DNA from 2 places in the Rahnella sp. P4_A8 genome. Region 1 is predicted to be linked to the other one. Evidence: predicted binding sites of a transcription regulator. Region 1 holds the regulator's gene; the other holds the start of a gene.
The links. Region 1 encodes PhoB, which activates phosphate uptake and scavenging genes when phosphate is short. Its sites were predicted from a motif close to CTGTCATAAAACTGNCNNAT; they were not measured.
Positions count from the first base shown of each region.

Region 2: the regulator PhoB is predicted to act here: its motif matches at 3,245-3,264, upstream of serA (phosphoglycerate dehydrogenase).

Region 1 is NZ_JBFUHK010000031.1:15,168-21,164, forward strand. It holds gene sbcC (exonuclease subunit SbcC) at 1-2,321, opposite strand, end outside; gene sbcD (exonuclease subunit SbcD) at 2,318-3,556, opposite strand; gene phoB (phosphate response regulator transcription factor PhoB) at 3,784-4,473, shown strand; gene phoR (phosphate regulon sensor histidine kinase PhoR) at 4,496-5,815, shown strand; gene AC1DUO_RS15620 (helix-turn-helix domain-containing protein) at 5,849-5,997, opposite strand, start outside.
Region 2 is NZ_JBFUHK010000027.1:45,601-51,597, forward strand. It holds RNA gene ssrS (6S RNA) at 1-134, shown strand, start outside; gene AC1DUO_RS14720 (5-formyltetrahydrofolate cyclo-ligase) at 174-770, shown strand; gene asr (acid resistance repetitive basic protein Asr) at 1,042-1,452, shown strand; gene ydgU (small membrane protein YdgU) at 1,572-1,652, shown strand; gene serA (phosphoglycerate dehydrogenase) at 1,764-3,002, opposite strand; gene rpiA (ribose-5-phosphate isomerase RpiA) at 3,353-4,015, opposite strand; gene AC1DUO_RS14745 (LysR family transcriptional regulator ArgP) at 4,243-5,145, shown strand; gene AC1DUO_RS14750 (LysR family transcriptional regulator) at 5,174-5,997, opposite strand, start outside.

The DNA of each region.
Region 1 (5,997 bases):
TGCTGCTGCGTACTGGCCAACTGACCGGCCAACTGGTCGCGCTGTTCCTGCGCCTTATGCAGCGCGGTCTGGACATCACTCAGCGCTTGTTCTGTCGCCTGTTGTTGCTGATGTAAGTGCTCGCGAACCTGAGTAACCTGACGCTCTCCGAACAGTTCGAGGCGTCGGGCATTCAGCTCAGAAAGGGATTTTTCACCTTCCGCCAGTTGCTTTTGCAACCGCACGAGGTCTTGCTGAGATTTTGCCTGCATCTCTTCCAGCCGGGTAACGCGCTCTGTCAGCAAGGCACTTTGCTGCTGCACTTTCTGCTGTGCATTCAGTGCGTCGTTCAGGGCATCTTTGGCCTGTTGCAGGGCCCGCGCCAGCTGTTCGTGCTGGCTCAGCCGCGCCTGCGACTGCTGCTCTTCCTCATCGCGGGCGGTCAGCCATTGCGTGATGTCGGCGGTATCATGCAGCGTAAACGTCAGATTCAGCGGCGCACTGAGTTGTTGCCAGTTCAGGGTATGCGCATTCAGTTGTTGCTGATCCTGCTCAAGCTGAGTTTGCAGCCGTGTTTGTTGCTCTTTCAGACCTTTAATTTTCGCCGCCAGTTCGATACCGCTGGCTTTTGCTGCATCGAATTCCAGTTGCATTTTCTCGACGCGCTGCGCGGTTTCAGAAGGTTTAACCTCCTGATAATGTTCAATCGCCGGATGTGATGTTGAGCCGCACAGCGGACAGGCTTTGCCGCTTTGCAAATTCGCACGTTCGGCTTCAAGGCTGACGATCAGCATTTCCTGTTTATGCAGCGCCTTGACGTCGTTCAGATGTTCCAGTTGTTTCTGACATTGCAGACGGATCGCGCCCAGACGCAGTTCTTCTTCGGCCAGCAGCGTCTGGTACTGCGCAAAATCTTTATGCTGTTGCTGCACGCGCTGGTTCAGTTGCGGGAAGATTTGCGCGAGTGAAAACAGCTGCTGCCGCACCGGCCGGAGCTGCATGAGTTCGGTTTGACGTTTCTGTAACACTACCTGCGGGTACTGTTTTTCCAGTTCAGCCTGACGTTGTTGTGCGACGTTAAGGGCCTCAGTCAGCGCGGCCTGACGGGTGTGATGCTGGCGGCTTTCCTCATCCAGTTTCTGACGTTCCGCCGTGATTTGCTGCAGCGTCGCGCTATGTTCACCAGCCTGTTTCTGCGACTCGCTGACCGCCTGTTGTGTTTCCACCAGCGATTTGCGCCATTGCGCGATTTCGCTATCCAGTGGCAGGATTTTTTCTTCGATCAGCGTTTGCATCTGGCGCTGTTCTTCCGCCTGTTTCTGCCGCGCAGTGTGCGCCTGTTCCACCGCCAGACTCAGCGGCGTCATCTGTGCAATCTGCTGCTCCTGCTGCTGCGTCAGTTGTATCAGTAATTGCTGAAGGCGCTGCGCGTCATCCTGACAGCGCTGGCGATCATTGAGTAACGGACGCAGTTTTTCTGCCGGTTCGCTGCGCGCCAGTTGCTGTAACTGCGGCGCGGCGGCCAGATTTTCCTGCTCTGCGGCGGTCAGTTGTTGCTGAGACTGCTGCTGTTTTTGCTGCACCTGCTGCCACTGTTGCAGCCAGTTCAGATCCTGCTGGCGCTGCTGCGCCTGCTGACTGAGGCTGATTTCCTGCGCGTTCAGTTCAGCACGTTGTGATTCGAGCGTCTGGCGCTGTTCTTCGCTGAGCAGTTCGATTCCGGCCATACGCTGATGCAGACCGTCCAGCGCAATGCGCGCTTCTTTATGTTGCTCAAACACGCGTTGAGAAAGCAGACCGTAAATCTCGGTGCCGGTCAGTTCTTCCAGCAATTCGGCGCGGTCGTTGGCATCGGCATTCAGAAACGCGGCGAACTGCCCCTGTGAAAGCATCATGGATTTGGTGAAACGACCGAAATCCAGCCCGGTCAGTGTGGCGATGGCATCGAGTTTATCGCGCACTTTATCCGCCAGAATTTTGCCGTCGGCCAGTAACGCCAGCTCGACTTTCGGTGCCTGCAGATTGCCGTCAGGGGAATTTTTGGCGCGGCGCTGGCTCCAGAAAGCGCGGTAACCCACACCTTTGACTTCAAACTCCACCTCGGCCAGCGATTCTGCGGTGTGGCGGGTCATCAGTTCATTCTGGCTTGGTGTAATGTTCAGCCGTGGCGTCTGATGATAAAGCGCCAGACAAATGGCATCGAGCAGGGTGGTTTTCCCCGCACCGGTCGGACCGGTGATGGCGAATAATCCGTTGCTGGCAAACGGCTCGGCGGTGAAATCAATTTTCCATTCGCCTTCCAGCGAGTTCAGGTTTTTTAAACGCAGGCTGAGAATTTTCATTGTGCGCTATCCTCCGCGTTCTGACCGTTGGTAACCTGTTCAACCACCTGCGCAAACAACGTGCGCATCCGAGCCTGACGCGGCTCGTCAGGGGCCGGTTCCAGCGCCAGTCGTCGTTCAAACACGTCGCTGACGCTCAGTTCGCTGAGGGTTTCTTTTTCCTGCTGCTCAATACTGTTGATGCGCTGTTCTTTGCTGCGGCGTAACAGCACGACTTCTACCGGCAGATCTTCCGTCAGCGCCTGAATGCGTCGCTGGATGTCGCTGAGATAATCCTGGGTGGAGACTTCAATATCGAGCCACACCGGTTTGGCCGGATCACCGCCTTCGAACTGTGCCAGTTGTTGTTCAATCTCCACCAGCGAGCCTTTGATTATCTGCATCGGCTGGAAAACCGGGATTTCCAGTGTGTCGATGGCGTTGAGCGTCGCACCATCAAAATCAAGTAAGTACACACTTTTAGCTTTGCTCAGTTCGTCAAAACTCAGGGCAATCGGCGAGCCGCTGTAACGGATATGTTCGGTTTTGGCGACGCATTGTGCACGGTGAATATGACCCAGTGCCACATAATCGACCGGCGGAAAGGCCTGCGCCGGAAACGCATCGAGCGTACCTATATAGATGTCGCGCACGGAATCTGAGGTACTGACACCGACAGTCGTCAGATGGCCGGTCGCAATAATAGGCAGCGGCATGCCCAGTTCGTCACGTCTGGCCTGCGCAGCCTGCCAGAGCGCGTCATAATGCGCGGCGATGGCTTCCTGCAATGCCAGTTGCTTGTCGCTGCCGGACTGTCCCGCCTGGCTGGCGAGCAGATCACGCGGGCGTAAAAACGGGATAGCGCACAGTATCGCGCCGGGTTTCCCGTCACGCTGACTGAGCACTAAAATCTGTTCAGAAAGGTTTTCACCGACGGTGGCAATCACCCGCGTATTCAGGCAGGAAAGGAGCTCGCGCGATTCATTGAGCGTGGCGACAGAATCGTGGTTACCAGCCAGCACCACCAGCTGGCAGCCGGTTTGCTGTAATTCCACCACGAAGCGGTTATACAATTCGCGGGCATAACTGGGTGGGGATCCCGTGTCGAAAATATCGCCCGCGACAATCACGGCGTCGACCTGATGTTGTTGCACCTGACCAGTCAGCCAGCGCAAAAATGCCTGATGTTCGGCTGCACGGCTTTTAGTGAAAAAGTACTGGCCGAGGTGCCAGTCTGAGGTGTGGATCAGGCGCATGAGACTCCCGTATGAACCCTGGATGACGACAATGAGGTAAAGTATAAACGTCGGCAGGGGAAGCTGTCCCCGATAAATCAGACCAATTTCAGCAAGATGGCCGGAAATTATCTGTCATAGTTGACTGTAATGAACCATTCTTTTCATTCATAAATCTGTCACAAAACTGACGCATAATGGCGCCCGCAATCAAATAAAAGATCGCTAACCTATTGGCAGGACCTACGATGGCTAGACGTATATTGGTGGTTGAAGACGAAGCTCCAATCCGTGAAATGGTGTGTTTTGTACTGGAACAAAATGGCTATCAGGCCGTAGAAGCTGAGGATTTTGATTCAGCGATTGGGCAGCTTGTTGAACCTTACCCTGAACTGATCCTGCTTGACTGGATGTTACCTGGCGGTTCCGGTATTCAGTTTATTAAGCATCTTAAACGTGAGGCACTGACCCGCGAAATTCCGGTGATGATGCTGACCGCACGCGGTGAAGAAGAAGATCGGGTGCGCGGCCTTGAAGTGGGTGCCGATGATTACATCACTAAACCGTTTTCTCCGAAAGAACTGGTTGCCCGCATTAAAGCCGTGATGCGTCGCATCTCGCCAATGGCGGTGGAAGAAGTGATCGACATGCAGGGTTTAAGCCTGGATCCGTCGTCTCACCGGGTAATGGCCAACGAGCAGGCGCTCGATATGGGGCCGACCGAATTTAAGTTATTACACTTCTTTATGACCCATTCCGAACGTGTATACAGCCGCGAACAGTTGCTCAATAACGTCTGGGGCACTAACGTTTATGTGGAAGATCGCACGGTTGACGTGCATATTCGTCGTTTACGTAAGGCGCTGGAAACCAGTGGACATGACAGAATGATCCAGACTGTTCGTGGTACCGGATACCGTTTTTCAACGCGTTATTGAGCCCTCACAGCGGAGAATCTGTGTGCTAGAACGTTTGTCATGGAAACGACTGGCGGGTGAATTGTTTCTCTTTTGCCTGCCAGCGTTAATTCTCGGTATCTTCGTCGGCCATTTCGGCTGGCTCCTCCTGGTGTCGCTGATGGCGGCACTGGGCTGGAATTATTACAACCAGCTTAAACTCTCTCACTGGCTGTGGCTCGACCGCAGCATTACGCCACCGAATGGGCGCTGGAGCTGGGAGCCGCTGTTTTACGGGCTGAACCAGATGCAGATACGCAACCGGCGTCGCCGTCGGGAATTAGGTCAGCTCATCAAACGTTTTCGCAGCGGTGCCGAATCGCTGCCGGATGCCGTGGTGCTGACCACTGAAGATGGCAATATTTTCTGGTGTAACGGACTGGCGCAGGATTTGCTCGGTTTCCGCTGGCCGGAAGATAACGGGCAACATATCTTCAACCTGCTGCGTTATCCGGAATTCCGGCTGTGGATCCAGACCCGCGATTTCAGCCGGGCGCTGAATTTACAACTCAATAATGAGCATTATGTCGAGTTTCGCGTCATGCCTTATTCCGAAGGACAACTGCTGATGGTGGCACGCGACGTGACCCAGATGCGTCAGCTTGAAGGCGCACGGCGTAACTTCTTCGCTAACGTCAGTCATGAACTGAGAACCCCATTGACGGTATTGCAGGGGTATCTGGAAATGATGGAAGACGCCAAGCTGGAAGAGCCTTTCCGCACTAAAGCGCTGGATACCATGCAGGAACAGACGCGGCGCATGGACGGGCTGGTGAAGCAGCTGCTGACGCTGTCGAAAATCGAAGCCTCAGCGAATATTGATTTGCACGAGAAAGTCGATATTCCGGTGATGCTCGGCATGCTCGAACGTGAAGTGCAAACGTTAAGCAACGGCAGGCATGAAGTGGTGTTTCGCGTAAACGACAAGCTGAAGGTCTTTGGTAATGAAGATCAACTGCGCAGCGCGGTGTCGAACCTGGTGTATAACGCGGTTAACCACACGCCAGCGGGGACACGGATTGAAGTCAGCTGGCAACAAACGCCGCATGGCGCACAGTTCCAGATCAGCGACAACGGACCGGGCATTGCGCCGCAGCACCTGCCGCGCCTGACCGAACGTTTCTACCGCGTCGATAAAGCCCGTTCACGTCAGACCGGCGGCAGCGGACTGGGACTGGCAATCGTCAAACATGCGCTCAGCCATCACCACACGAAACTTGAAGTCATGAGTGAAGTCGGCGTCGGTACCCGGTTTATGTTTATGCTGGCGCCGAAGTTGATTGTTCCTCAGGAACAGGCCAGCCAAAGCGGCGTAAAGGGATAAAAATCAAGCCACAGCAACAAGCTGTGGCTTCTTTTAGCAGATGATCTGTAAACCTTTTTCTTCAATTAGCATCAGTAAGATCAGCGCCGCTCCGGTGGGTTTGGTTTCATCCCGCTCCCATTTTTGAATGCTGTTGGCGGACATATTGATGAGTCTTGCCAGTACGCCCTGACTGATTTTTT
Region 2 (5,997 bases), on a different contig from region 1:
TACCAACAGAATGTGATGATCCGTAATCGGTGCGCATGCTCGGTCCGTCCGAGAAGCCTAAAGATTGCGACAGCACGTTCACCTTGAACCATGGGTTCAAGGGTTACAGCCTGCGACGGCATCTCGGAGATTCCCCTTTCTTTTTGGTACATCCCTTTCTGGTGTTTGTATCTATGCCCTACACGCCGCTTTTTGCTTCTGCCCGACAAACCATCCGCAGTGAAATACGCCAACGCAGAAATACGCTGACCGCTGAACAGCAAACTCATTTTGCGCTGCAGGCTGCAGAACGCGTTGCAACCCATCCGAAAATTCAGTCCGCCAGTTCAGTCTCCCTGTTTCTGTCCTTTGATGGTGAGCTGGATACCGCACCGTTGATCGCCCGTTTGTGGAACGAAGGCAAACAGCTTTGTCTGCCAGTGCTGCACCCTTTCTCGCCGGGTAATCTGCTTTTTCTGCGTTATACGCCCGATACGACGCTGGTGCGCAACCGGCTCAACATTCTTGAGCCACAACTGGATGTCACGCAGGTGATCCCACTGGCGCAGCTTGATATCATCCTGACACCGCTGGTGGCGTTCGACAGTGCGGGGCAACGTTTAGGTATGGGTGGTGGCTTTTATGACCGCACACTTGAGCGCTGGAAAGAAGGCGGGCCGTATCCGATCGGATTAGCGCACGATTGTCAGCATGTCGATGCTTTACCGGTGGAACACTGGGATGTGCCTTTACCTGAGGTCATCACGCCTGGAAAAGTGTGGAGATGGTGATGCCAGACGATATAAATCCACGGTAAGCAGAGTGCCAGCCAGAAATAGAAAGCACACCTCATAAGTATGTTGTAACTAAGCTTGAAATCCGCACGTCTCCCTCGCTTTTTAAAAACCCAACCAATTGAAATTAATAATACTTTCTCTTTATACATACCGTTACATGCCGAAACCAATCACTCACGGACAGCAAGGTTTGTCACGCCTATTATTCTCACATCGGCCCCGCAGTGGGGTAGACACACAAACCAAGATCCCTGAGGAATTAAAGATGAAAAAAGTATTAGCTCTGGTTGTAGCCGCTGCAATGGGCCTGTCTTCTGTCGCTTTCGCTGCTGAAACTACCGCAACGCCGGCACCTGCTGCTACCACAACCACCGCAGCTCCGGCTCATGCCACTAAGCATAAAGCACACAAGAAACCTGTTCAGAAAGCGCAAGCTGCCAAGAAACACAAAAAAGCCGCTAAAAAAGCGCCAGTCGCTCAGAAGGCGCAGGCGGCTAAGAAACACGTGAAACACGCTAAAAAAGCGGCTCCTGTTGCTCAGAAAGCGCAGGCGGCTAAGAAGCACGTGAAACACGCTAAGAAAGCGGCTCCTGTTGCTCAGAAGGCGCAGGCGGCTAAAAAGCACGTGAAACATGCTAAGAAAGCTGCTCCGGCTAAAGCAACTCCGGCAGCATAAGAAGTCACTAAGAAGTCTTTGTGAACGAATCTGTTCACTCTTATCAAGACTGAAAAATTTAACACCCGGTTCGCCGGGTGTTTTTTTCTCCGTTTTCTGCCCTGAGGTACTGACAGATGATGCTGCGCCGCTACCTGTTCGAAATCACTTTTTCATCAATGATCCTCTGCGGTCTGATTACCCTGTCCTTTTACTTCTGACGTTTTGATCCCCCCTTTATTCCCTCTGCAGACATTTTTTAACGCCCTGATGCCATAAAACAAAAAACCGCCTTTCGGCGGTTGGTATTTTGTCTGTTTCAGAAAGGCTTATCAGTAAAGCAAACGGGCACGAATGGTTCCCGGAATCGCCTTCATCAGTTGCAGCGCGGTAGTCAGCGTATTGATATCCGTTTCCGCATCAATCACCACATAACCGATTTCTGGGCTGGTTTGCAGGTACTGCGCAGCAATGRTGATACCCTGTTCCGCAAAAATCTGGTTGATGCTGGTCAGCACACCCGGACGATTTTCGTGGATATGCAGCAGACGGCTGGCTTTCTCGGTGTGCGCTGGCAGAGACGCTTCCGGGAAGTTGACCGCTGACAGTGTAGAACCGTTGTCAGAGTATTTCGCCAGTTTGCCTGCCACTTCGAGGCCGATACCTTCCTGCGCTTCCATCGTTGAACCGCCGATATGCGGCGTCAGCAGCACGTTGTCAAATTCACACAGCGGAGAATTGAACGGGTCACTGTTAGTCGCCGGTTCTTCCGGGAAGACGTCGATAGCCGCACCGGAAAGATGTTTGTTACGCAGCGCATTGCACAGAGCAGGAATGTCGATGACCGTACCGCGTGAGGCGTTGATTAACAACGCGCCCGGCTTCATCTGCGCCAGTTGCAACTCGGAGATCATGTCTTTGGTTCCGGCTGTTTCCGGCACATGCAGCGTGACCACGTCGCTGGTATTGAGCAATTCTTCCAGTGTGGCAATCGGCTGCGCGTTGCCCAAAGGCAGTTTGCTTTCGATGTCATAATAGAAGACGCGCATCCCCAGGCTTTCCGCCAGGATCCCCAGTTGCGTACCAATGTGGCCGTAACCGATAATGCCCAGACGCTTGCCGCGCGCTTCGAACGAGCCGACGGCTAATTTGTTCCAGACACCACGGTGCGCCTTGGCGTTAGCTTCAGGAATGCCACGCATCATCAGCAGCATTTCGCCCAGCACCATTTCCGCAACCGAACGGGTGTTGGAGAAGGGTGCGTTAAAGACCGGAATACCGCGACGGGTCGCAGCTTTCAGATCTACCTGATTGGTGCCGATACAGAAACACCCAACAGCCACCAGTTTTTCGGCTGCCTGGAACACTTCTTCAGTCAGCTGAGTACGCGATCGGAGTCCAACAAAGTGCGCATCACGGATCGATTCTTTCAGCGATTGCGTGTCTAAAGCACCTTTGTGAAATTCAATATTGGTGTAACCCGCGGCACGGAGTGTATCAACCGCACTTTGGTGGACGCCTTCCACTAACAAAAATTTAATCTTGTCTTTCTCAAGTGATACTTTTGCCATTTCCCGACCCTATATTTTTCTGGCTGAATTCGAACTGCAAGATGACTGCTCACAGTCAACATAACAAAAAATCCGCCATCATCAATACAAACGATTGCCTGCCCCCCAGCAGAAGGCTCAGCACGCCTGCCGGTTTTTAGCATTTCATGCTGGTTCAATTTTACTGTGCCAGACGTTCAGGAGGAGAAATACAGAAATGTGACATAAGTCACCAAATTAAAGCCTTTGAAGAAAAGATGATTCAGTCAGAAAATTATCATCTTCATAACATTGCGTTATGACAGCGCAATGACGAGGCTTAGGCTGGCTGCCTTGCCCTAAAGCAGCCAGATCTTCTGCTTATATTCTGATTACTTCAGTTTGACGGTTTTGACACCTTCAGAAGTCCCGACCAGCGCCACGTCAGCACCCCGGTTGGCGAACAGGCCGACAGTCACAACACCGGCAATACTGTTGATCTTATTTTCCATCGCGACGGCATCAAGAATGTTCAGGTTATGCACATCAAGGATCACATTGCCATTGTCTGTCAGCACATTCTGGCGGTATTCCGGCAGGCCGCCGAGTTTAACCAGTTCACGCGCAACATAAGAGCGCGKCATTTGGATCACTTCCACCGGCAGCGGGAATTTACCCAGCACATCAACCTGCTTGGAAGCATCCACGATACAGATGAATTTTTTGGCAATCGCGGCAATGATTTTTTCGCGGGTCAGCGCAGCGCCACCCCCTTTGATCATCTGCATCGAGCCGTTGATTTCATCCGCGCCATCGACATACACATCCAGCGAATCCACTTCATTGCTGTCGAAAACATGAATACCCAGACTCTTCAGTTTTGCGGTAGAGGCATCGGAGCTTGAAACCGCACCTTCAATCTGGCCTTTGATGGAACCCAGTGCATCAATGAAATGTGCGGCGGTGGATCCGGTACCGACACCGACAATGGTGCCCGACGTGACGTAATCCAGTGCGGCCCAGCCGACTGCTTTTTTCAATTCTTCCTGCGTCATAATGGCTTCTCTGTCTGATAACACGTAAGTGGCGTGAATAGTTCGGTGGAACGAAGAGTGCCGGTGATTATAAAGCATGTCCCGGCAATTTGGATAAACAACACCGCAGCCAGATCACACTTATTAAGTGCAATTGTGCTGCAAACACAAAGATTTTCCTCACCACAAATCCTGACAATCTGTGGCATAGTGTTCGGATAAAATTAAATCTAAGGGACAGAACTCCGATGAAACGCCCGGACTATAGAACGCTGCAGGCACTGGACGCGGTGATCCGTGAGCGCGGTTTTGAGCGCGCAGCGCAGAAGCTTTGCATCACACAATCGGCCGTCTCTCAGCGCATTAAGCAACTGGAAAATTTGTTCGGCCAGCCGCTGCTGGTTCGTACCGTTCCACCCCGGCCGACTGAACAGGGACAGAAATTACTGGCCTTGTTACATCAGGTGGAATTACTGGAAGAAGAGTGGCTTGGCAGTGACAGCAACAATGAAAGCAATGATACACCTCTGCTGCTTTCACTGGCGGTCAACGCCGACAGTCTGGCAACCTGGCTGTTACCGGCGCTGAAATCAGTGCTGGTTGATTCCCCTATCCGCCTGAATTTACAGGTGGAAGACGAAACGCGCACGCAGGAACGTCTGCGTCGTGGTGAAGTGGTGGGCGCGGTAAGTATTCAACCCCAGCCACTGCCGAGCTGTCTGGTGGATCAGCTTGGTGCGCTGGACTATTTGTTTGTGGGTTCGAAACCTTTTGCTGATCGCTATTTCCCGAACGGCGTTACCCGCTCCGCCTTGCTGAAAGCGCCTGCGGTAGCGTTTGACCATCTGGACGATATGCATCAGGCCTTCCTGCAACAGAACTTCGATTTATCGCCGGGCAGCGTGCCGTGCCACATCGTTAACTCGTCGGAAGCCTTTGTGCAACTGGCCCGTCAGGGCACCACCTGCTGCATGATCCCGCATCTGCAAATCGAGAAAGAGTTGGAAAGCGGCGAGCTGATCGACCTGACGCCCGGCCTGTTCCAGCGCCGTATGCTTTACTGGCACCGTTTTGCGCCCGAAAGCCGCATGATGCGTAAAGTCACCGATGCACTGATCGCCCACGGACATCAGGTGTTGCGTCAGGACTGACAGAATTATCCGGCGTGAAAAGCGGCGTTTAACCGCTTTTCTCCCGGACCATCTCGATCAATGCCCGCAGGCTCGCGGGCACATGCCGGTTGCCCGCGAAGTAGAGAAACAAACCGGGGATTGGCGGGCACCAGTCTTCCAGCACTGCAATCAGCCGCCCTTCTTTCAGCGCAACCTGCGCATAATCTTCAGGAACATACGCGATCCCCAGCCCGTCCTGTGCGGCCTCAATCATCAGTTGCGTATTATCCAGCGTCAGATTTCCCGGCACGTCCACCGCCACTTCCTGTCCGCGTTTGTGGAACTCCCAGCGATAGCGTTTTCCGCTGGGCAGGCGCTGACGCAGACACTGATGGCGGGCGAGATCATCCGGCGTTTCAGGGGCGGGATGCGCCGCAAGATAATCCGGCGAAGCCACGGTCAGAAAGCGCATGTCGGGGCTGAGCCGCACAGCGATCATGTCCCGTGGAACCGCTTCTCCCAGCCGGATCCCTGCGTCAAACCCTTCCCCGACAATATCCACCAGCTTTCCTTCCGCCACCAGATCCAGCGCCACACCGGGATAACGCGCCATGAATTGCGGCACAATATTGCGCAACAACAAGCGGATAGCGCCCTCGCTGCCGTTGATACGTAATTCACCCGTCAGCCTCCCCGGCTCGCCTGCTACGTCTTCCAGCGCCGCATCAAGCCCGTTCATCAGCGGATTAATCCGTTTCAGCAGGCGTTCACCCGTTTCGGTCAGTGACACACTGCGCGTCGTGCGGTGCAAAAGGCGTGCGCCAAGACGATCTTCAAGCCCGCGCATAATATGGCTGAGCGAGGATCGGGTAATGCCTAAAAGATCGGCGG